3 regions of the Streptomyces sp. NPDC002574 genome follow, and region 3 is predicted to be linked to each of the others. Evidence: riboswitches for the same ligand, from Rfam matches in the RefSeq annotation. Region 3 holds a riboswitch; each other region holds the start of a gene.
What was found. A riboswitch is a leader RNA that binds a small molecule or an ion and turns the genes downstream of it on or off. The one in region 3 is predicted to bind cobalamin.

Region 1 (7,882 bases), on a different contig from region 3:
CGAGCACCTGGACACCCTGGAGTGGACCGAGGACGCCCCGGGCACGGTCGACGACATCCTGCTCACGGTGTCGGAGCTGATCACCAACGCCCATGTGCACGCCCGCAGCGACGCCGAGCTCGTGCTCACCTGGGACAGCCGGTGCCTGCACGTCAGCGTCCACGACTCGGGCGGCGAGATGCCCACCCCGCGCCAGGCCGACGCGACAGCGACCGGCGGCCGCGGGCTGGCCCTGGTGGACGCGGTGGCCGACCACTGGCACACCCACTCGCGGCCGGACGGCAAGACCATCACCGCCTGCTTCACCCCGCCCGTCAGGCCGGAGGGTCCTGACTCCTGAGACGGTCGACCGGCTCCTCGGCGCGGTCGGCCCAGCGGCGTACGAGCGGCGCCAGGTAGTCCACCGCGCGGTCGCCGAGGGCGGCCACGTCGGCCGGGGACCCGACGAACCCGATCCGGTCGAACTCCGGCTCCAGGCCGCGCGCGGTCTCGGACGCCACCAGGGCCGCGAAGCGTTCGCGCAGCAGGGCCTCGGGCCGCGGCGGGGCGAGGAACAGCACGCCCACCGTGCCGTTGGCGGCGCGGGTGACGACCCAGAGCGTCAGGTCGCCGGGCGGGACGACGGTGCCGGTCTCCTCGGCCAGTTCGCGGGCGGCGTGCCGGCGCAGCGCGGCCAGGTCCAGCGTCTCGTGGTCCTCGGGGGGTTCGGCGGATCCGCCGGGCAGCTGCCGGCGGCTGAGGGTGGCGGTCCACGGCGCCATCCGGCCGATCAGCAGGCGGCCGTCCTCGTCGGGCTGCATCACGGCGACGAACAGCGAGGGAAGCCATCCGGTCGCCCCCGGGAACCGGCGCAGGACGTGCCGCCGGTACGTCGTCCTCGCCCAGGACAGGACGAGGGAGTCCGGGCCGTCGCGGTCCAGCCCGACGCATCCCGCCACCGGCCCGTCGAAGAGCGCCGGTGCCGCCGCGACGGCCGCGTCCCAGGCCCGGTCCATGGCCGACCGCAGGCCCGGCGGCAGCGCGGGGGCGTCGACCTCGACCAGGCGGATGCGGCGGGCCTCCACGAGCACCACGCCGCGCGCGGGCCGCGGCACCGGCCCGGTCACGGGGCGGCCGAGGGCGGCCGGACCGGGACCGGCCCGGCGAAGTCGGTGAACGTCATGACGCTCTGGTAGCGGCTGCTGTCGGGGTAGACGAGGTCCTCCTCGAAGCGGGTGACCCGTCCTTCGGCGTCCACCCAGGCCGTGCACGTCACGCCCTTCGTTCCCGGGACGTCCTCGCGTGGCGCGAGTGTCGCGTAGGTGTGGGGGTCGACGTCCGCGAACGCCCCGGCGGCGATCCAGCCCGTGAGCCGGTACAGCGGCCGGCCGCCGGCGTCCTCGCGGAGCTGCCGGCGGGCGTTGGCGGGCTGGCGGGCCAGCAACTGGGCGACGGCGTGGACCTGCATGATCTGGTTTCCCGGCGGAGCCTTCTCGAGCGGGTCGTGCCACCAGCCCCGTACGGTCCGTCCGCGGTCGTCGACCTCGCGCACCCAGGCACCGGTGGGCAGCAGCACCTCCTGGGCCTCCTTGTACCGGTCGGGCTCCACGGAGGAGATGGAGAACGCGCCGGTCGTGCGGGCGCCGAGGTTCAGGGTTCCCTCGACCCGCTGGGCCGGCGCGGACGGCGCGCCGGGCACCTTCTCCGTGCGGACGCGGGCCGAGTAGGGATGCGCGGCGCGCCGGGCCAGGGCCTGTCCCACGGCCGAGTCCGGCAGCGGCGCCACCGTGCGCGGCGGGCGCGGGTCCGCGCTGTCCGGCGGACCGTCGCAGCCCGCCAGGACGAGCAGGGCGGCCAGGGCCGCGGGGCCGGTGAGGCGCAAGGCCGGCGGTGTCATGCGCGCAGTATGGCGCGCGCGGATGTGCGGTAGGTGAGCCGCGGGCAACGGTTCCGATCCGGTGGCCGGTGGGGGCGTGCCGCTCAGGCCGGTCCCTTGCGGGCGGCCTCCTCGTCGCCCCGCCGGTGCGGGACACCGGCGCGGGCCGCGGTCCTCGCCCCGGTCGCGTGCGCCGCGGGGACGCGCCGTTCCCGGGAGGCCGTGGTGGGCGCTCCCAACTGCTGTTCGGCGGAGCGGGCGTCGGCGCAGCGGCGGCGGACCGCCACCAGCGCCACGTCGTCGTGGAGTTCCCCGTCCGTGTAGTCGGTGAGGTCGGCCAGCAGGCGCTCGATGACGCGGTCCGGGCCGCCGTTCTTGGACAGGGAGGCGAACCGGTCCAGGGCGGGGTAGAAGACGCCCGCGGAGTCACGGGCCTCCAGGAGGCCGTCGGTGTGCAGGAGCAGGATGTCGCCGACCTCGAAGCGGAAGGTGTCGACGCGGTAGTCCTCGCCGGGGTTCGCGACGCCCAGCGGGGGCGCCGGGTGGGTCAGGTCGAGCACGTCCACCTCGTGGCCGCGCGCGAGCATCGGATGCGGGTGGCCGCAGCTGATGACGCGGACCACGGGGACGTTGTCGGGGATCTCGGCCACGAGCACGGTGACGAAGCGCTCGCCCGCATGGGCGTCCCGTTCGCCGGCCTGCCCGAAATGGCGGGCCATGCTCGCTTCGAGCGCCATGGCGACCCCCTTGAGGAACGTGTCGCGGTGCGCTGCCTCGCGGAAGGCGCCCAGGACCGTGGAGGCGTCGTCGACCGCCGCCAGGCCCTTGCCCCGTACGTCGCCGATCAGCAGGCGCACGGCGCCCTCGACCCGCTCCGCCGCGTAGAGGTCGCCGCCGATGCGCGCGTGCGCGGCGGCCGAGCGGTAGGCGGTGGCCATGTCCACGCACCCGACGCGGCACGGCAGCGGCCGCAGCAGTGCGCTCTGCGCGGTCTCCGCGACCGAGCGGACGGCCCTGAGCGTCTGCCGGTCGGTGTGCCGCATACGCCAGAAGGCCAGCACGAGTCCGCACACCACCAGCACGTCCAGCACGTGGATGGGCAGGATCGGCGAGTGGCCGAGCCCGTCGTGGAGGTCCACCGCGACGGAGCCGGCACACGCCAGGACGGTCATGTGGATGGTGGCGAGCGCGCTGTAGAGCGTCGCGGTGAGGGCGGGCACCGCCACGAGCAGCGAGGCCAGGTGGATGTCCATCGGGATGAGCAGGCTGAGCACGGTGATGACGAGCAGCACGGCCGCGGCGAGGACGAGGGGCGCCTGCCGTCGCAGGAGCGGCCCGAGGATCTTGTACACCGGTTGCCGGGGCGCGGCAGGCTCGACCCAGCCCGCCGCGGTTCGTGACTGACCCGAACTCGTCATAGGTACCTCCGACCGCGCTGTCGAGGCGCTGTTCCTTTGGTCAGCACGGTGGAATGTCAGAAATATTTCCCTTTGCGGGTTTATTTGGCATCCGGCGACGAAGTCGTCCCGGTGCCGCGTGCGCCGTCCTCCGCCCGGCCCCGTCCGGCGGGCCGTCCGCGGACCCGCTGCCTAGCCTCGCGGTGTGATCGCTCCCTGGGACCGCAGACGTTTCCTGGAAGGGGTGTCGGCGGTGGGTGCGACGGCCGTCGCCGGGGGCTGTTCCGCCTCGGGGCCCCCGCCGCGGGTGCGCGCGAGGACCGGCCTGGACGTACGCGCCGAGAACGCGCGACCCGGTCACCGCGACTGGGAGCTGCGGACCCGCGGTGACGACCGTGCGATCGAGGGGTTCGCCGACCGGGTCAGCGTCCTGCCCGGCGAGGAGTTCCGGCTGCTGGTGTCCACCACGGGCCGGACCTACCGCGCCGAGGCGTTCCGCATGGGCTGGTACGGGGGCGCGCACGCCCGCCGGGTCTGGGCGTCCGGCGACCTGCCGGGGCGGGAGCAGCCGGTCCCCGGACCGCAGGGGGCCACCCGCACGGTGTCGGCGGCACGGTGGGACCCGGGGGTCCGGGTCCCCACCCGGGGCTGGCCCGAGGGCGCCTACCTGGTCCGGCTCACCGCCGGGGGCTCCGGGGCGCAGCGCTACGTCCCCGTCACCGTGCGGTCGCGGACGGCGGCCGGGCGCGTGGTCCTGGTCAACGCGGTCGCGACCTGGCAGGCGTACAACACCTGGGGCGGCCGCAGCCTCTACCACGGCCCCGGCGGCGAGGCGGACTACGCGGGCCGCTCGCTGGCCGTCAGCTGCGACCGCCCCTACGACCGCGACGGCGCGCCGCTGTTCCTGACGTACGAGCAGCCCGCTGTCGCGCTCGCCGAGAGCCTCGGGCTGCCGCTCGCCTACGCCACCGGCATGGACCTGGACCGCGATCCGGAACTGCTCGCGGGGGCACGCGCGGTGGTGTCCCTCGGCCACGACGAGTACTGGACGCCCGCCATGCGCGGCCGGGTCACGGCGGCCCGCGACAGCGGGACCAACGTGGCGTTCCTCGGCGCCAACGCCTGCTTCCGGCGCATCCGCCTGGAACCCACCGCCCACGGCGAACGGCGCCTGGTCGTCTGCTATAAGAGCGACTGGCCGCGCGACCCCCTCAACGGCAAGGACGACGCCGCCGTCACCACGGACTGGCGCGAGCCCCCGCACCCCCGTCCGGAGAACTCCCTCACCGGCACGCTCTACGAGTCCAACGGCACCAGCGCCGCGTACGCCGTCGCCGAACCGGGCCACTGGCTGCTGGAGGGGACCGGCGCCACGGGCGCCACCCGCTTCCCGCACCTCGTCGGCACGGAGTACGACCGCGTCACCGGCGCACCGCCCACCCCGCGTCCGATCGAGATCATCGCCCACTCGCCCCTGGTCTGCCGGGGCGTGCGCAGCTTCCAGGACACCGCCTACTACACGACCGCGGGCGGGGCTGGCGTGTTCAACGCCGGCACGATGCGCTGGGTCGGCTCCCTGAAGGGGGACGGCGACCACGGCATGCCCCCGGCGGCCGCGGTCTTCACCCGGCGCGTCACCACGAACCTGCTGCGCGCCTTCGCCGAGGGCCCCGCCGGACGCCGCCACCCGGCCCGGGACAACCTCGACCGGTTCCGTCCGTACCCGGGCGACGCCGTGGCGGAGCGGCACGACCTGTGGTGAGCGCGGAGCCCACCGCCGGCCCGGCGACGGGGGCCCGGGCCGAAGGGCGTCCGGACCGTTGCTAGACGGCGTTCACCTCGTGCAGGCCGGACCGCTGGGCGCGGCGCCTGAGGGCCTGGGCGTGGCGGGTCCGCTCGTCGGGGGTGACCGGTACGAGTTCCGCCACCGGGCGGGGCCTGCCGTCCGCGTCGGTGGCGACGAACACCAGGCGTGCGACGACGATGTCGACGGCGGGGCCCGGGGTGTCCCAGCGTTCCGCGGTGACGCGGACGCCGACGTCCATGGAACTGCGGCCCGCGTACTCGACGCGGGCGTGGACGGTCAGCAGGTCCCCCGCGTGGGCGGGGTGGAGGAAGGTCATGCCGTCGACGGAGACGGTGACGGCGGGTCCGGCGGCGTGACGGGCCGCGGCCGCCGCGGCCGCGTCGTCGACGACCTTCATGACGACCCCGCCGTGGACGGTCCCGTAGAGATTGGTGTCGTGCTCGCTCATGATGTGCGCGAGCGTGACCTCCGAGTCGGACGGGGTCCTGGCGGGCTTCCGCACGGCGCTCATCCCCGCACCCGGCGGGCCTCGGCGCCGGGGCGCGCGGGGGTGGTGCCGGCTGCCCGGCGCGGCCGGGCGGCCGGAATCGTGCCGATGGGGGTCTGTGCCATGGAGCTGTCCTTCGCGCGTTCGCACGGACCCCGGGGCACGGGATGCACGACAGGCACACGAGGGCCGCCGCCGACCCGCCCACGAGGTCCCGGTGATGCCGTGACCCACCACGGGGCACGGGCAGTGGCAGGTCTTCGGACTCGCGGGCGCACCGGACGGCCGAACCGTCCGCCACCTACTGGCTGTCGCTTCCCGGACGCGTGCGCGTCCAGTGCTCATGACAGCGGTCGTTCCCGCTCACCGCTGCGGGGCAGTCCCGGATTCCCACCGGGTTCCCTCTTGCGACGCGCCCCGCCCGGCGGACGGGGGGCGAACCAGCTGCCCGGTCAGCCTACGTGATGCGCCGGACGGGGCGGCCACCGCCGCCGACCGGCCGCCGGGCCGGTACCGTACCGACTGGACGGTACCCCGCCTGATGGTCCACGACCCGACCGAGGAGCCCCGCATGCCGCGTGCGAAAGCCAACGGGATGGAGATCGAGTACGACACCTTCGGCAGCCCCGGGCATCCCGCCCTGCTGCTCGTCATGGGTCTGGGCGCGCAGATGACCACATGGCGGCCGGAGTTCTGCACCGCCCTGGCGGAGCAGGGCTTCTTCGTCGTCCGCTTCGACAACCGCGACAGCGGACTGTCGACCGGCCTCGACGGGCACGGCGTACCCGACATCGGCACGGTCCTGCGCGGCGACACCTCCGGCGTGCCCTATCTGCTCGCCGACATGGCACAGGACGCCGCCGACCTGCTCGGCGCCCTCGACATCCCGGCCGCCCACGTCGTCGGGGCCTCCATGGGCGGCATGATCGCCCAGCAGTTGGTGATCGACCACCCGGAGCGCGTGCTGTCGCTGTGCTCGATCATGTCCACCACGGGGGAGCGCTCCGTGGGCCGCGCCTCCGAGCGGGCCCGTGCCGTCATGCCCGGACCCGACGCCGCGTCCCTGGACCGCGACGGGGTCATCGCGGCCGGCGTCCGGCGCTCCGCGGTGATCGGCTCGCCGGGCTACCCCGTCGCGGAGGACACGCTCCGCGAGCGCGTCACCGCCGCCCTCGACCGCGCGCACCGCCCGGACGGCTACACCCGCCAGTACGCCGCCATCCTCGCCTCCCCCGACCGCACCGCCGGGCTCCGCTCGGTCACCGTCCCGACCCTGGTCGTGCACGGCGAGGACGACTGCCTGGTGGACCGCAGCGGGGGCGAGGCGACGGCCACCGCCGTCCCCGGCAGCGAACTCCTGCTCTTCCCCGGCATGGGCCACGACCTGCCCGAGGCGCTGTGGCCGTCGATCATCACCGCCATCGCGCGCAACGCCTCCCGGGCGGGGTGAGGCGCGGCCGCCCCGGGGTTCCGGCAAGGGGGTCCGGCAGTACCCCTTTGCCACCGGGGCGGGCGGGAGGCGCGGCGTAGCGTGGAGCCATGGACGACCAAGCGGACGCCCGCGGGGGCGAACTCGGCGAGTTCCTGCGTTCCCGCCGGGCGAAGATCTCCCCCGAACGGGCGGGCCTGACACCGGCACCCACCTCGCGTCGGGTGCCGGGACTGCGCCGCGAGGAAGTCGCCCAGCTGGCGGGGGTCAGCGTCGACTACTACGTACGCCTGGAGCGCGGCCGTGCCGTCAACGTCTCCGAGGGCGTGCTCGACGCGATCGCCCGCGCACTGCAGCTGACCGGCGACGAGCGCGGTCACCTGTTCCGGATCGCCAAGCCGGTGCGGAGCCGTCCGCGTCCCGTGCCGGCGCAGCGGGTGCGCCCGGGGCTGTACCGGATCCTCGACACGCTGACGGAGGTCCCCGCCCTGGTCGTGGGGCGCCGCACCGACGTCCTGGCCACCAACCGGCTGGCCCGCGCCCTCTACACCGACTTCGACGCGCTGCCGCAGCGCGAGCGCAACATGGCGCGGTTCATCTTCCTGCACGACGAGGCACGGACGCTGTACGACGACTGGGAGGGCGTCGCCCGCACCACTGTGGCCGCCCTCCACCTCTACGCGGGTGAGCACCCGCACGACGCCCGCCTCACCGAACTCGTCGGCGAACTCTCCCTGCGGGACCGAAACTTCCGCACATGGTGGGCTGCGCACGACGTGGAGCGCCGCACCTTCGGCAGGAAGCTGTTCCATCACCCGGTGGTGGGCGACCTCACCCTCGACTACGAGGCCCTGGCGGTCACCGGGGACGCCGATCAGGTCCTCGGCATCTACACCGCCGAGCCCGG
Region 2 (7,882 bases), on a different contig from region 3:
CCCTCCGGCGGCCTCGGCGGGCGGTTTCGGCGCGTCGCGGCGACACGGCGCGCGGCGGCCAGGGGCCTGCGCGGAACGAGACGCAGCGGAGTGTCTCGCGGGATACGGGACGTCACGGGAGCAGTCTTGCGGGTGAGCACCCGGAAACCCAAACGAGCGTCCCCCTCCGCCACCCGGGGTCGTACGGTTTGCCAGTGGATATACCCATTTATTCACTCTCGCACGAGAGAAAACGGGGAGGCTACAGGAGGGGGGTGAGGAAGCGCCGGACGGCCTCCTCGTAGGATTGTGGGTTTGCGTTCCACATTGCCGCGTGCGAGGCGTCGTCCACCGGGTACAGCATGACCAGATCCGGCCGGAGGCGGGCGAGTTCACGGGACGGACCCCAGGGCGCGAGGGTGTCGCCGGGTCCGTGGAAGATCAGCGTCGGCACGCTGAACCGGCCGGGCGCGGCGGCCTCGGCGATGCGTTCCGCGTGCAGGCCGGTACGGCCCTCGGCGGCGCGTACGCCCAGCGGCAGCAGGGCGCGGGGCGTGCCCCGGGCGGCCGCGGCGGCGCGGACCGTGCACTGCCAGTTCAGCACCGGGGAGTCCAGCACCATGCCGGCGACCAGGGCCCGCAGCGGGGAGTCGCACGCCGCCCGGAGCGCCATGGTGGCGCCGGCGGACCAGCCGTAGAGCACCAGGCGGCGCGCGCCGTGCCGGACCGCGTAGCGCATGGCCGCGTCCAGGTCGCGCCATTCGGAGTCGCCGAGGTGCCCGATGCCGTCCGGGGACCGCGGCGCCCCCTGGTCGTTGCGGTAGGCGAGCAGCAGCGCGGGCAGCCGCAGCGCGTGCAGGGTGGGCAGCACCACCATGGCGTGCTCGCGGGTGGTGCCGAGACCGTGCGCGAGGACCACCCAGGTGTCGCGGGCGCCGTCGACGAGCCACCCGGGCATCCGGCCGAGTTCGCCGGGGATCTCGACGTCCCGGTACGCCAGGCCGAGCGCCGAGGCGGGGTCGCCGTCGTAGACCTGCGGGGTGAGCCGGACCCGCTGCCCCGCGGCCAGGGCGCCCTGCCCCACGCGCAGCAGCCGCCGGGTCACCGAGTCGGGAGCGGTGGACAGGACGTCGCCGACGGTGGCGTGCACGCCGGGGCCGGTGATGCCGTGGATCCCGCGCCGGCCGGCGCCGAGGGTCCGGGTGAGGGTGACCTCGCGGTCGGTCGCCGAGTGCACCGTCAGCGACTCGGGGTCGGGGCCGTCGGTGCGCGGCTTCAGGGCAAGCTCCGACACGTGCCGCCCGGCCGCCACCGCGGCCGCACCGGCACCGAACGCTGTCGTGGCGGCCAGGGCCGCGGCGGTCGTGAGGCGCATCCGTTCCAGTGTCGGGGCGGGTGTTCGGGGCGGCCAGTGCTGGGCGCCGTCCGGGGAGCTACTCCGGGCCGTCCTCGGCGCCGTCCCCGCGGCCGTCCAGGGCGCCGGGCAGGCCGTCCTCGGCGCCGGGCTGCCCGTACTGGCGCAGTTTCTCGGCGACCCTGGCGAGTTCGATCTTCGACAGCAAGGAGGGCGAGAACCCGGCCACGGAGCGGGCGGCGAGCCAGACCTGGCACATCCACTCCAACTGCGCGGTGCGGTCGTAGGCCTGCTCCAGATCGTCGCCGTAGACGATGGTGCCGTGGTTGCGCAGCAGGCAGCCGGTGCGGTCGCGCAACGCGCGCAGCACGTTGGCGGCCAGTTCCTCGCTGCCGTAGGTGGCGTAGTCGGCGACGCGGATCCGCCCGCCGAGCGCGGCGGCCATGTAGTGGATGGCGGGCAGTTCGTACAGCAGCGTGGAGACGGCGGTGGCGTGCACGGCGTGGGTGTGGACGACGGCGCCGGCGTCGGTGTTGCGGTAGATCGCCAGGTGCATGGAGAGTTCGCTGGTCGGCCGGAGCGTGCCGAGCACCTGCCGGCCCGCCAGGTCCACGCCGACCGTGTCGTCGGGGCCGAGCCGGTGGTAGGGCACGCCGCTGGGGGTGACGAGGACGAGGTCGCCGCCCACCCGGGCGGAGACATTGCCGGACGTACCGACCACCAGTCCGTCGGCGACGGAGCGCCGGGCCGTGTCCACGAGTTCCGACCAGGCCTTGCCCACCGTGTCCTGCACCGACATCCGTGCCACCTCCGGGCGCTGATCCTGACAGGTTGGGCGTTGCCGCACACTCCCGGGGCACAGTAGCGTCCCGGCACACCGCAGACCGATCACCCTTACGAATTGCAGGGGCACCATGACCACCGTCAACGGCGGCATCTCCTTCTGGTACGCGAAGTCCGGCCTCCCCGTGCCGCGCGAGCCGCTGCCGGGCGACACGACGGCCGACGTGTGCATCGTCGGTGGCGGCTACACCGGCCTGTGGACCGCCTACTACCTGAAGAAGGCCGTGCCGTTCCTGCGGATCGTCGTCCTGGAGCAGCGTTTCTGCGGCTACGGCGCCTCCGGCCGTAACGGCGGCTGGCTCTACAACGGCATCGCCGGCCGCGACCGCTACGCCGCCCTGCACGGCCGGGACTCCGCGATCGCCCTGCAGCGGGCGATGAACGAGACCGTGGACGAGGTGATCCGGGTCGCGGCGGAGGAGGGCATCGACGCGGACGTCCACAAGGGCGGTGTCCTGGAGGTCGCCCACTCCCCCGCCCAACTCGCCCGTCTGCGGGCCTTCCACGAGGCGGAGGTCGCCTTCGGCGAGAAGGACCGGCTGCTGCTGGGCGCCGCCGAGTCCGCCCGCCGGGTGCGTGTCGCGGGCACGGCGGGCGGCACGTGGACGCCGCACGGCGCCCGCGTCCACCCGGCGAAGCTGGTGCAGGGCCTGGCGCGGGCGGTGGAGGCGCTCGGCGTGGTGATCCACGAGTCGACGCCGGTGACGGAGATCAGGCCCAAGCACGCGCTGACGCCGTACGGCAGCGTGCGCGCCCCCTATGTGCTGCGCTGCACCGAGGGCTTCACGGCGGCGATCAAGGGCCACAAGCGGTCCTGGCTGCCGATGAACTCCTCGATGGTGGTGACCGAGCCGCTGCCCGCCGAGGTGTGGGACACCATCGGCTGGGAGGGCCGCGAGACCCTGGGCGACATGGCGCACGCCTACATGTACGCGCAGCGCACGGCCGACGACCGCATCGCCCTCGGCGGCCGCGGGGTGCCGTACCGCTTCGGCTCGCGCACCGACAACGACGGGCGCACCCGGCCGGAGACGGTCGAGGCGCTGCGGGCGATCCTGGTGCGCTTCTTCCCGGCCGCGGCGCGGGTCGGCATCGAGCACGCGTGGTCGGGCGTGCTGGGCGTGCCGCGCGACTGGTGCGCGACGGTGGAGCTGGACCGCTCGACGGGGCTCGGCTGGGCGGGCGGTTACGTCGGCAGCGGCGTGGCCACGGCGAACCTGGCGGCGCGCACCCTGCGGGACCTGGTGCAGCTCGACTCGGGCCAGGGGCACGGCACGGAGCTGACGGCCCTGCCCTGGGTGCACCACCGGGTCCGCCGCTGGGAGCCCGAACCGTTCCGCTGGATCGGCGTGCACGGCCTCTACGCGGCCTACCGCGCCGCCGACCGCCGCGAACAGTCCGGCCGCAGCGCCGAGACGGACTCCCTGGCCCGGGCGGCCGACCGGATCTCGGGGCGCCACTGACGGCTCCCTCGCCGGGGTCCGGTCGGGCCCCGGCGAGGTGAGAAGCGTCTCCCCTGCGGGGCTCCCGCGGACGCGGGCACGGCCCGCGGAGGCCGTGGCCCCGGGCAGCGCACAGGACCCCCGGAGCCCCAGCACTCCATGGATCCCCACCGTTCACTTTCCGTTCACTCAGACTCCGTACGGTCGCCACCGCCGCTGTCGGATCGAACGAATGCCTGGGTACATGGAACACATCACGCTCCTGATCGGAATCGTGATTATCACCGCGCTCGTGTTCGACTTCACGAACGGTTTCCACGACACCGCCAACGCGATGGCCACCACCATCTCCACCGGCGCACTGGGCCCCCGGACAGCGGTGGCGATGTCCGCCGTGCTGAACCTCGTCGGAGCGTTCCTCTCGGTGGAGGTCGCCAGGACGATCTCCGGGGGGATCCTCGACGAGACCGCCGGGATCAGGCCCGAGGTCATCTTCGCCGGGCTGGTCGGCGCCATCGTCTGGAACCTGCTGACCTGGCTGGCGGGGCTCCCCTCCAGTTCCTCGCACGCCCTGTTCGGCGGGCTGATCGGCGCCTCCGTCGCGTCCGCCGGGTTCGGGGCGGTCAACGGCGACGCGGTCGTCATGAAGGTCCTCGTCCCGGCCGTCTGCGCCCCGGTCGTCGCCGGGGTCGCCTCGCTGCTGGCGACCCGCCTGACCTACCGCATCAGCCGCGGCAGCGACCCGGCCGCGACCGCCAAGGGCTACCGGGCCGGCCAGATCGCCTCGGCGGGCCTGGTCTCCCTCGCGCACGGCACGAACGACGCGCAGAAGACGATGGGCGTCATCACGCTCGCCCTCATCGCCGGCGACGTCGTCGCCCCCGACTCCGACCCGCCGCTGTGGGTCATCGTCTCGGCGGGCCTGGCCATCGCGCTGGGCACGTTCATCGGCGGCTGGCGGATCATCCGCACCATGGGCAAGGGCATCACCGACATCCAGCCGCCGCAGGGCTTCGCCGCCCAGACCGGCGCCGCGGCCGTCATCCTGGCCTCCTCGCACCTCGGCTTCTCGCTGTCCACCACGCAGGTCTGCTCCGGTTCCGTCATGGGCGCCGGTGTGGGCCGCAAGGGCGGTGTCGTCCGCTGGAGCACCGCGGGCCGCATGGCCGCCGCCTGGGCGCTGACCCTGCCCGCCGCCGGCCTGGTCGCGGCGGGCGCCGCGCTCCTGGCCGACCAGGGCGATGCCGGCGTCACCGCGGTCGCCGTGCTGGCGCTCGCCGTGTGCGCCGCGATCTGGGTGGCCGCGCGCCGCAGGCCGGTCGACCACACCAACGTCAACGACGACCGCACGGACGCCGGGGAGCCGGGCATCGTCACCGCGGCCGTCGCCGCCGTGACGCCGCCGCCCGCGGGCCCCCTCGGCCCCGTGACCCCGCCCGCCGACGCCGACCCCGCCAAGGCCACCGCCTGACGGCGGGCACCCGCCCCACCGGTCCCGGAAGGACACAGCAGCATGCACATCGACTGGGCTGCCCTCGGCTCCGTCTTCGGCGTCAGCCTCGCCGCCACCGTCGGCCTCGTGGGCCTCTTCACCCTCGGCATCGTCGGCCTGTCCCGGCCGTCCGCTACCGGCGCCGGCCAGGGCGCCGTGGTGCGCACGGGCGCGTACGCGTGCTTCGCGCTGTGCGCGGCGGCCGTGGCGTACGGGATCTTCCTCATCGTCGCCTGACACCGCGCGACGCGGCGCGAACTCGGCCCCGGCTCCCGGCCCTTCCGGTTGTGAGCTGGGGTTTCCGCGATTCCGGGCCGCTACGGGGTGAGTTGACGGGCCGGATCGGCGCGTGGTGGTATCGGAACCGCCACACGGCGGCAGGAGAGGAAGTCCGGTGCGAATCCGGCGCGGTCCCGCCACTGTCACCGGGGAGCGCGCCTCCACCAGCGGCCACGGCCCGTACCACGGGCTGGAAGGCCGGGGGTGCCGCCGATCCGGGAGCCAGGAGACTCTCACCGCCGGTCACGTCGAGCCAGGGCGCGGACCCTGAGTGAGGACACCAGCGATGGGCGGCAGCCGCCGTACACCCGACGCCGGCCCTGCCGGGCCGTCGGTCTTCGCCGCCGGGGCGGTCCTCGGCTGGCTGGCCGATCTCGCACTCGCCGACCCACGACGCGGACATCCCGTCGCCGGTTTCGGGCGCGCGGCAGGCGCATTGGAGCGCGCGCTGTGGCACGACCACCGCGGACGGGGCGCCCTGTACACCGCGTTGTGCGCCGGGGGCGCCGCAGCGGCCGCAGCGGGGACCGCACGCGCCGTACGCCGTTCACCCGCCGTGTCCGTGGCCCTGACCGCGGCCGCGACGTGGGCGGTGCTCGGCGGTACGTCACTGGCGCGCGAGGCACGGACGATCGGCGCCGCTCTGTCCGCCGGGGACACCGCGGCGGCCAGGGCCCGGCTGCCCCACCTCTGCGGGCGGGACCCGCAGGCCCTGGACGAGCGGCAGTTGGCCCGGGCGGTCGTCGAGTCGGTCGCCGAGAACACCTCCGACGCCGTCGTGGGCGCCCTGGTGTGGGGCGCGCTGGGCGGCGTGCCGGGGCTGGTGGGCTTCCGCGCGATCAACACCCTGGACGCGATGGTCGGTCACAAGTCGCCGCGCTTCCGCCGGTTCGGCTGGGCATCGGCCCGGCTGGACGACGTCGCCGGCTTCCCCGGCGCCCGGCTGACGGCCGCGCTCACCGTGCTGGCGGGCCCCGACCGGCGGGGCGCCTGGCGCGCCTGGCGCGCGGACGGCGGCCGGCACCCCAGCCCGAACGCCGGTCCCGTGGAGGCCTCGTTCGCCGGGGCGCTCGGCGTACGGCTCGGGGGGACGCTTGCGTACGGGGGCCGGATCGAGCACCGGCCGGTGCTCGGCGCCGGCAACCGGGCGGTGGAGGTGGCGGACATCGAGCGCGCGGTGCGGTTGTCGCGGCGCGTGAGCCTGCTGGCCCTGGCGGTAACGGTCGGCTGCCGGCCGGCCTGGCGCCGGCTCGCCCGGAGGGGGAACGCATGAGCGGCGGCGCGCTGTTGGTCGCGGGCACCACCTCGGACGCCGGCAAGAGCGTCGTCACCGCAGGCATCTGCCGCTGGCTGGCCCGGCAGGGTGTGTCCGTCGCCCCGTTCAAGGCGCAGAACATGTCGCTGAACTCCTACGTCACGCGCGAGGGCGCCGAGATCGGCCGCGCGCAGGCCATGCAGGCGCAGGCCGCGCGCGTGGAGCCGTCCGCGCTGATGAACCCCGTGCTGCTCAAACCGGGCGGCGACCGCACGAGCCAGGTCGTCCTGATGGGCCGCCCGGTGGGCGAGATGAGCGCGCGCGGCTACCACAACGGGCGCCGCCCGGAACTGCTGGAGACCGTCACCGCCTGCCTGGAGGAGCTGCGCTCCCGGCACGACGCGGTCATCTGCGAGGGCGCGGGCAGCCCGGCCGAGATCAACCTGCGGCACGGCGACATCGTCAACATGGGCCTGGCCAGGGCCGCGCGACTGCCGGTGGTCGTCGTCGGCGACATCGACCGGGGCGGGGTCTTCGCGTCCTTCTTCGGCACGACCGCGCTGCTGAGCCGCGAGGACCAGGAGCTGGTCTGCGGCTACCTCGTCAACAAGTTCCGCGGCGACGTCTCGTTGCTGGAACCCGGGCTGGAGATGCTGCGCGGGCTGACCGGACGCCGCTTCTACGGTGTCCTGCCGTATCAGCACGGTCTCGGCATCGACGAGGAGGACGGGCTGCGGATGTCGCTGCGCGGCACCGTGCGCGAGTCGAACACCGCGCCGCCGCACGGCGAGGACGTGCTGCGGGTCGCCGTCGCCGCGGTCCCCCTGATGTCCAACTTCACCGATGTCGACGCCCTGGCGGCCGAACCGGGCGTGGTCGTGCGCTTCGCCGACCGGCCCGAGGAACTGGCGGACGCCGACCTCGTCGTCCTGCCCGGCACCCGGGGCACCGTCAAGGCGCTGGAATGGCTGCGCCGTCGCGGGCTGGCCGACGCGATCGTGCGCCGCGCGGCGGAGGGCCGACCGGTCCTCGGGATCTGCGGCGGTTTCCAGATGCTGGCCGAGTCCGTCGACGACCCCGTCGAGTCGCGGGCCGGTCTCGTGCCGGGCCTCGGCCTGCTGCCGGTACGGGTGCGCTTCGCGCCCGGCAAGACCCTGGCCCGGCCGTCCGGCAAGGCCTACGGCGAGACCGTCGAGGGGTACGAGATCCACCACGGCGTCGCCGACGTCCGCGGCGGC
Region 3 (7,882 bases):
TTCATCGGCGTCCTCATGCTGATCCTCCTGTACTTCGTCGGCGCCGAGCAGGGCGCCACCTCCGTGGTCAACGGCGCGGACGTCCACGAGTGGGTGCACGACGCCCGTCACCTGCTCGGCTTCCCCTGCCACTGACGAGGACTCAGCACTCCCATGAACTCCGCAACCGTGAGGAACCTCCTCGTCCGCGGCATGCTCGCCGGCCTCGCCGCCGGTGTGTTCGCCCTGCTCGTCGCCTACTTCCTCGGTGAGCCCAGCGTCGACAACGCCATCGGCTTCGAAGAGGCGCACGCCCCGGCGCACGAGCACGAGGTCGAACTCGTCAGCCGCCACCTCCAGTCCACCGCCGGCCTGGCCACCGGCGTCCTCCTCTACGGCGTCGCCTTCGGCGGGATCGCCGCGCTGGCCTACTGCTTCGCGCTCGGCCGGGTCGGCCGCTTCTCTGCCCGTGCGACCGCGCTGCTGCTGTCGGGCTGCGCGCTGCTGGCGGTGTACGTCGTGCCGTTCCTCAAGTACCCGGCGAACCCGCCCTCGGTGGGCGACCCCGACACCATCGGCAAGCGCACCACCTTGTACTTCCTGATGATGCTGCTCAGTGTCCTGCTGGCGATCGGCGCCGTGATCCTCGGCAAGCGGCTCGCGCCCCGCGTGGGCAACTGGTACGCCACCGTGGTCGCCGTGGCGGCATTCGTCGTCGCCATCGGGCTGGCCTACGCCTTTCTCCCCGTCATCAACGAGGTGCCCGCGGACTTCCCGGCCGCCCTGCTGTGGCGGTTCCGGCTGTCCGCCCTCGCCATCCAGGTGACGCTGTGGGGCGGCTTCGGACTCCTCTTCGGCGAACTGGCACACCGCCTGCTGTCGCCCCGTCCCGCTCCGTCCCCGTCGGGCCGGACGGTCCCGGCGGCGAACTGAGGCACGACCGGTGAAGAGGGCCCGCGGAACCGTCCGCGGGCCCTCCCGCGTTTCCGCGGCCCGGCCGGGGCGGCCGGGAGGGACGCGGTGCGCGCCCTCCCGGCCGTCCCCGCGTTCAGGACGAGGAGAGTTCCGAGCGCACCGTACGGGCCGCCGCGACCAGGTTCTCCAGGGAGGCGCGCGTCTCGGCCCAGCCGCGCGTCTTCAGGCCGCAGTCGGGGTTGACCCACAACCGCTCGGCGGGGATGGCCTCGAGCCCCCTCCTCAGCAGGGCGGCCGCCTCGTCCACGCCGGGCACGCGCGGCGAGTGGATGTCGTAGACACCGGGCCCGGCCTCGCGCGGGTAGCCGTGCGAGGCGAGCTCGCGGGCGACCTGCATGTGGGACCGGGCGGCCTCCAGGCTGATGACGTCGGCGTCGAGGTCGTCGATCGCCGACACGATGTCACCGAACTCGGCATAGCACATGTGGGTGTGGATCTGGGTGTCGGGACGTACGCCACCAGTGGTCAGCCGGAACGCCTCGGTGGCCCACGCCAGGTACGCGGCGCGGTCGGCGGACCGGAGCGGCAGCGTCTCTCGCAGAGCGGGCTCGTCGACCTGGATCACCGAGGTCCCGGCCGCCTCCAGGTCGTCGACCTCGTCGCGCAGCGCCAGGGCGACCTGGCGGGCCGTGTCACCGAGGGGCTGGTCGTCGCGGACGAAGGACCAGGCGAGCATGGTGACCGGGCCGGTGAGCATGCCCTTGACCGGGCGGTCGGTGAGCGACCGCGCGTAGGTCGTCCACCGCACGGCCATGGGCTCCGGACGGGAGACGTCCCCGGCGAGGATCGGCGGGCGGACGTAGCGGGTGCCGTAGGACTGCACCCAGCCGTGCTGGGTGGCGAGGTAGCCGGTGAGCTGCTCGGCGAAGTACTGGACCATGTCGTTGCGTTCGGACTCGCCGTGCACGAGGACGTCGAGCCCCGTCTTCTCCTGGAAGGCGATGACCTCGGCGATCTCGGTCTTGATGCGCTCCTCGTACGCCGCCTCGCCGATCCGGCCGGCCCTCAGATCGGCCCGTGCCGTGCGGAGTTCCGCGGTCTGCGGGAAGGACCCGATGGTGGTGGTCGGCAGCAGCGGCAGGCCGAGGTGGGCGCGCTGGGCGGCCGCCCGCTCGGTGTACGGCTGGGAGCGGCGGGCGTCGGCGACGCCGACCGCCGCGGCCCGGGCCCGTACGGCGGGGTCGTGGGTGATGGGCGACGAAGCGCGGGATGCCAGGGCGGCGCGGTTGGCGGCGAGTTCCCCGGCGATGGCGTCGGTGCCCTGCCCCAGCCCCTTGGCGAGGGCCACGACCTCGGCCGTCTTCTGCCGCGCGAAGGCCAGCCAGCGCAGGATCTGCGGCTCGATGTCGCGCTCGGCCGCGGCGTCCAGCGGGACGTGGAGCAGCGAGCACGACGCGGCCACGTCGACCCGGTCCGCCAGCCCCAGCAGCGTGCCGAGGGTGGCGAGGGACTTCTCCAGGTCGTCGACCCAGATGTTGCGTCCGTTCACGACACCGGCCACCAGGCGCTTGCCGGGCAGTCCGCCGACCGCGGCGAGCCCTTCCAGGTTGGCGGCGGCCGTCTCGGTGAAATCGAGCGCGAGTCCCTCCACGGGTGCCTTGGCGAGCACCGGCAGCGCCTCGCCGAGCCGGTCGAAGTACGAGGCCACGAGGAGCTTCGGCCGGTCCTCCAGGGCGCCGAGGCGCCCGTAGGCGCGCTCCGCGGCGCCGAGTTCGAAGGCGGTGCGGTCCTGCACGAGGGCCGGCTCGTCGAGCTGGACCCAGCCGGCGCCCGCCGCGCGCAGGTCGGCGAGGAGCTCCGCGTACACCGGCAGCAGCCGCTCGAGGAGGGAGATCGGCTCGAAGTCCGCGGGCGCGTCCGGCGCGGGCTTGGCGAGCAGGAGGTAGGTCACCGGGCCGACGAGGACCGGCCGGGGGGTGAGCCCGAGGGCGAGCGCCTCCTTGACCTCCGCGACCTGCTTCGACGAGTCGGCGGTGAACACGGTGTCCGGGCCGAGCTCGGGAACGAGGTAGTGGTAGTTGGTGTCGAACCACTTGGTCATCTCGAGCGGCGCGGTGTCCCGGGTGCCGCGCGCCATCGCGAAGTAGCCGTCGAGCGCGTCCGCCGACACGGCCTCACGGTGCCGTGCGGGGACGGCGCCGACCATCACCGTGGTGTCCAGGACGTGGTCGTAGTACGAGAAGTCGCCGGTGGGCACCTCGTGGACGCCGGCTTGGGCGAGCTGCTGCCAGTTCGCGCGGCGCAGTTCGGCCGCGGTGTCCCGGAGGGCGTCGGCGGTGATGCGGCCCTTCCAGTACCCCTCGACGGCCTTCTTCAGTTCCCGGCCACCGCCCTGGCGGGGGTAGCCGTACACGGTGGCCCGTGCTGCCGCGGCTGCGGACGTCGTTGTCACGGATATCTCCTTCGCGAGATGACTCCCTGAGGTCCCGGGGACGGGGTGGGGGCGCGAAGGGAATACACACCGGTGAAAGCAGCACGCGCGGCGAGGCGCGTTCGTCCACCGGATATGTACGCCGACCCGCCCTCGAGGTCACCGGGATGTCCGCGCGCGTTCGGACGTGCGCGGGCAACGGGCAGGTCTTCGGACTCGCGGGCACGCCTGCCGGGGCAGACACCTACTGGCCGTCGCTTCCCAGACCCGGACGGGCCCAGTGCGTATGACGGCGGTCGTTCCCACTCACCGCTGCGGGGCAGTCCCGGACTCCCACCGGGTTCCCTCTTACGACGCATCCCGCCTGGCGGACGGGGCGAACCAGCTGCGCGTGCCAGCCTACGGGTCCTCACGTCCTCATGGGCGGCGGCGCTCACATTCCGGAACGGTGCGTCGGGGCGTGCGCGCCGCGCCAGGAGGCACCGTCGCGCTCCACGGCGCGGAGCAGGCGGCCGCCCGGGCTCGCGCCCCCTCAAGAGGACTCTTCAGCAGGGTCACTGGTGAACCGGGTGACGCCTGCGCAACACCCGTTCTGCCAGCAGGACATTGACGACAGCGGCGCACATCAGCGCCACCACGTTCAGCGTCGCACTGCCCGTGCTCAGCCAGGCGGCCTCCTCGCCGTCCGGCGCGGCGACGGGGAACCAGATCCCACCGACCGCCGAGATCAGCGCGTAACCCCCGTACATCACCGGCAGCGCGACGGCACCCGAGGGCAGGGTCAGCGCCACCGCCACCAGGTAGTAGGCCGCTTGCTCGTGGGCCGCCCCCGCAATGGCGAGGCCACCGATCAGCACCACGTACGCCGCTGCCGCGAATCTCCCGACCATGCGCTTCATCGTCCGCCCCCACCGTCTGCGCCTCTGCCCCGCACCATGGTAGAGCGGGCACGGCGCTTCCGGTCGTGCCGTCGCATCGCATCACGCCTCGACCGCCGGGTCCCGCCGCCCTCTCGGCACGGCGCCGGAATCCGGGAGGGGACGGAAAGGATCCGTCCGCCTCCTCGCACACGGGCCAGGGCCGGCCGTCGCGCCATGGGCCCGCAGGGAAGGACGAACAGCCAGTGGGCAACCACGACCTCCCCCGGGGCAGCGCACGGTCCAGGGCTGGCCCGTCCCGCACTACGGCCCCGTCCCCAGGTTCCGGCCCGAGCGCTGGAACCTGAAGGTCTTCGGCGCCACCGCCGGCGGCGAGGTGCGCACTCTGGACTTCGAGGAGTTCACCACCCTCCCCCGCACCTCGGTCACGGCCGATCTGCACTGCGCGTCGGGAACCACCTCCACCGGCCACGAATGGTTCGGAGTGGCCGCCGGCACGCTGCTGGAGCTGGCGCCATCGGCGCGGGACGCCACGCATGTCATGGCGTGGGCGGAGTACGGCTACAGCGCCAACCTCCGGCTCGCGGACTTCACCTCCGCCCGGACCGTCCTGGCCACGCACCGCAACGGGTACCAGCTCACCGCCGAGCACGGGTTCCCGGTCCACCTGGTCGTACCGCACCTGTACAGCTGGAAGGGTCCCAAGTGGCTCCGCGGCATCGAGTACATGACCGCCGACCGCCGCGGCATCTGGGAGGAGCGGGGCTACCACAACCTCGCCGACCCCTGGAGGGAGCAGCGCCACTCCTACCAGGAGGAGGACGGCGACGGTCCGCCCCTGTGAGCCGCGCCGGCGACACGGCAGGGTGACGTCAACGTCCGCGCACCGGGCGACAGGGACGCGTCATCGGAGGCCTCCGGTGCACCCTGGGGAGCACCAACGGTGACATGATGGCTACGCGGTGCCCGGATGCGCTGGTCACCGCCCCTGGCGACCTCCCCGGGCAGGGGCCGGGGAGAACGGTCCTGCCCCGGGGACGGAAAGGCTCGTGGTGCGGGAAAGTCGTGGGATGCGGCAGGCGGCGGTCCTCGATGTCGGCTGCCACAGCGCTCTGTTGACGGTGGTGCGGCGGTCGGAGGACGGCGAGCTGGAGCCGGTGCTCTCCCGCAAGGTGCGGTTGGGACTGCACCAGAGCCTCGGCCCGGAGGGCCGGTTGCGGCGGTCGGGCGTCAGGACCGTGGAGGAGGCCGTGGCCGAGGTGGTCGCCGCCTACCCCCGGCTCAGGCTCCCGGAGGTCTTCGCGTTCGCCACCTCCGTCATCCGGGACGCGCCCAACTGCGAGGACGTCATCGACCGGGTGGCGGACAGCACCGGTGTACGGCTGCGGGTGCTGTCCGGTGAGGAGGAGGCGCGGCTCGCCTATGCGGCGGCCCGCCGCTGGGCGGGTCCCGGCGACGGCCCGCTGCTCGTGCTGGACGTCGGCGGCGGCACCGTGGAGATCGCCTCCGGCACCGGCACCCGTCCCCGCACGGTGCACTCGCTGCCGCTGGGCGCCCGCACCGTCACCCGGAAGCACCTGCCCGGCGGCACCGCGCCTTCCGAGGGGCATCTGGCCGAGGTGCGGAAGGAACTGCGCCGGTACCTGGGCACGGTGCCCGGGCTGCCCCGCGCCGAGCCGGGCGGCCGGGTCCTGGCCTGCTCCAAGACCTTCACCCAGCTCGCCCGGCTCGCCGCCGCCCGGAACGGGCCCGCGCGCACCGCGGGGCGCCTGACCCTGCCCGCGCTGCGGGACGCCATCACCCTGCTGGCCGCCGCGAGCCCTCAAGGCCGCGACAAACTCCCCGGCATCTCCGCGCACCGCGCCGAGCAGTCCCTGGCCGGGGCACTCGTGGCCGAGGCCCTGATGGAGGCCTGCGAGGCGGACAGCGTGACGATCTGCCCCTGGTCCACCCGCGAGGGGCTCCTGCTCGAACGCCTCGGCAACCCCTCCACCAGGCGTTCATGACCCCACCAGCTCGGCCGGCACCGCATCGGGATGGGCGAGTCCGAGGTGGTCGCGCAGCGTGCTGCCCTCGTAGTCGGCGCGGAAGACGCCCCGTTCCTGGAGCCGCGGGACGACGGTGCCGGCGAAGGCGTCCAGGCCCCCGGGGTGATGCGCGGGACGAGGATGAAGCCGTCGGCGGCGTCCGCCCGCACGAAGTCGTCGATGGTCGCGGCGACCGTCGCGGGCAGCCCACGAAGGACCACCGGTTGCCGGTCTCGACAACCAGGTCGGCGATCGACCTTTTGCCGGCGGCGCCGGCTCCCGCCATTCGTGCGCGGTGGTCAGGGGGTCCCGGTACATGGGCACTTGTGCCCGCCCGCGGGCGACAGTGAGCCCTCTGCGACCGGTGGACCGGACGTGTCGTCAGCAACCGCACTCCCGACATCTTCCGCGACCTCGCGGGCCGTCCCGGCGACGCCGCACGCGGTCCCGTGCCCGCGACGCGCGCCGCGGCGCAAGGCGCCGCCGCCCCGCCGCCGGCCGACCGCGCCAAGGCGCTGGAGGGGCTGCGGGCCGCGCCCCGTACGAGCGCCTCCTTGCCTAGGTGCGCCATCTCGCGCACCAGCACGCGGCCTTCAGGCCTCCTCGGCCGGAAGGGCGTACAGCCCTGGAAGGTTGACCACGATCGCCTCCTGGGTGCTGCGGGCGATGACGACCACGGCCTCGTCCGCGGGGTCGGGGTTCTCCTCCCGGTGCGGCACGTACGGCGGGACGAAGATGTAGTCGCCCGGTGAGGTGCGCAGCCGCACCTCACCGGGCTCCTCGCCGGAGTCGTCGAGGAAGACGAACTCGGGGTGCCCGCTCACCACGTAGATGGCGGTCTCGGACTCGCCGTGGTGGTGGTCGGAGGACGACGTCGCGGGGGCCACATGGGTCTGGCCCATCCACAGCTTCTCGGACCCCACCGTCCGCCCGCTGACGGCGGCGAATCTGCGCATCCCGCCGGTCTGCGCCGTCCCGTCGTCCAGGGAGTCCGCGCGGACGTGGTGGAGCCGGGTGCGCAGGGGTGTCGCCCCGTGCCCGGAGGTGTCGTGGAGATGGGGGTGGAAGCCCTCACCGGGGGTTGTCGACGGCTCGCTCATGGCCGGGACGGTAGGGCCGTCGCGAAAAGGCTGTCAAGAAGTGTCCATTGGCCTTCACCTGCGGCAATACTCCCGCAATGTGGTGAGGGAGCCGCCGGGGCCCCGGCGGGCGCCGACCGGTCGGGCATGATGGGGGCATGCATATCTCCGCGAAGGCGGACTACGCCGCGCGGGCCCTCCTGGAGCTCGCCCGTGAACCCGCCCGCCCCCTGACGTGCGAATCGATCGCCTCCTCGCAGCAGATCCCGTTCCGGTTCCTGAAGTCCGTCGTGGGCGAGTTGCGCAAGGCCGGGCTGGTACGCAGTCAGCGCGGTTGCGAGGGCGGCTACTGGCTCGGCCGTCCCGCCGGGGAGATCACCCTCCTGGACGTCGCGCTCGCCGTCGACGGCGAGTTGATCACCTTGCGGGGCGAGCCGCCGGCCGGGCTCGACTATCCCGGCGCCGCCTCGGGGCTGCCCGGAGTGTGGCGCCAGGTGGAGGCGAGCGCGGCGGCGATACTCGGCGGCGTGACCCTGCTGTCGCTGCTGCCGGCGGGCGCCGGGGACGTGCCGG

Region 1: it holds a riboswitch for cobalamin, as region 3 does, so the genes downstream of both, ACFYXS_RS27350 (acyl-CoA thioesterase) here and metE (5-methyltetrahydropteroyltriglutamate--homocysteine S-methyltransferase) in region 3, are expected to answer to the same signal.
Region 2: it holds a riboswitch for cobalamin, as region 3 does, so the genes downstream of both, ACFYXS_RS22790 (cobalamin biosynthesis protein) here and metE (5-methyltetrahydropteroyltriglutamate--homocysteine S-methyltransferase) in region 3, are expected to answer to the same signal.

What each region holds. Positions count from the first base shown of each region.
Region 1 is NZ_JBIARB010000011.1:242,600-250,481, forward strand. It holds gene ACFYXS_RS27325 (ATP-binding protein) at 1-340, shown strand, start outside; gene ACFYXS_RS27330 (NUDIX hydrolase) at 315-1,106, opposite strand; gene ACFYXS_RS27335 (hypothetical protein) at 1,103-1,876, opposite strand; gene ACFYXS_RS27340 (PP2C family protein-serine/threonine phosphatase) at 1,960-3,273, opposite strand; gene ACFYXS_RS27345 (N,N-dimethylformamidase beta subunit family domain-containing protein) at 3,458-5,014, shown strand; gene ACFYXS_RS27350 (acyl-CoA thioesterase) at 5,076-5,570, opposite strand; cobalamin riboswitch at 5,801-5,953, opposite strand; gene ACFYXS_RS27355 (alpha/beta fold hydrolase) at 6,118-6,996, shown strand; gene ACFYXS_RS27360 (helix-turn-helix transcriptional regulator) at 7,086-7,882, shown strand, end outside.
Region 2 is NZ_JBIARB010000009.1:51,376-59,257, forward strand. It holds gene ACFYXS_RS22760 (hypothetical protein) at 1-116, opposite strand, end outside; gene ACFYXS_RS22765 (alpha/beta hydrolase family protein) at 242-1,354, opposite strand; gene ACFYXS_RS22770 (class II aldolase/adducin family protein) at 1,413-2,132, opposite strand; gene ACFYXS_RS22775 (NAD(P)/FAD-dependent oxidoreductase) at 2,248-3,639, shown strand; gene ACFYXS_RS22780 (anion permease) at 3,863-5,089, shown strand; gene ACFYXS_RS22785 (hypothetical protein) at 5,132-5,347, shown strand; cobalamin riboswitch at 5,493-5,622, shown strand; gene ACFYXS_RS22790 (cobalamin biosynthesis protein) at 5,676-6,662, shown strand; gene ACFYXS_RS22795 (cobyric acid synthase) at 6,659-7,882, shown strand, end outside.
Region 3 is NZ_JBIARB010000017.1:158,325-166,206, reverse strand. It holds gene ACFYXS_RS34115 (CbtB domain-containing protein) at 1-135, shown strand, start outside; gene ACFYXS_RS34110 (CbtA family protein) at 154-912, shown strand; gene metE (5-methyltetrahydropteroyltriglutamate--homocysteine S-methyltransferase) at 1,028-3,346, opposite strand; cobalamin riboswitch at 3,530-3,676, opposite strand; gene ACFYXS_RS34100 (hypothetical protein) at 3,880-4,215, opposite strand; partial or broken gene ACFYXS_RS34095 (molybdopterin-dependent oxidoreductase) at 4,418-5,047, shown strand; gene ACFYXS_RS34090 (Ppx/GppA phosphatase family protein) at 5,274-6,209, shown strand; partial or broken gene ACFYXS_RS34085 (F420-dependent methylene-tetrahydromethanopterin reductase) at 6,204-6,575, opposite strand; gene ACFYXS_RS34080 (cupin domain-containing protein) at 6,824-7,330, opposite strand; gene ACFYXS_RS34075 (RrF2 family transcriptional regulator) at 7,468-7,882, shown strand, end outside.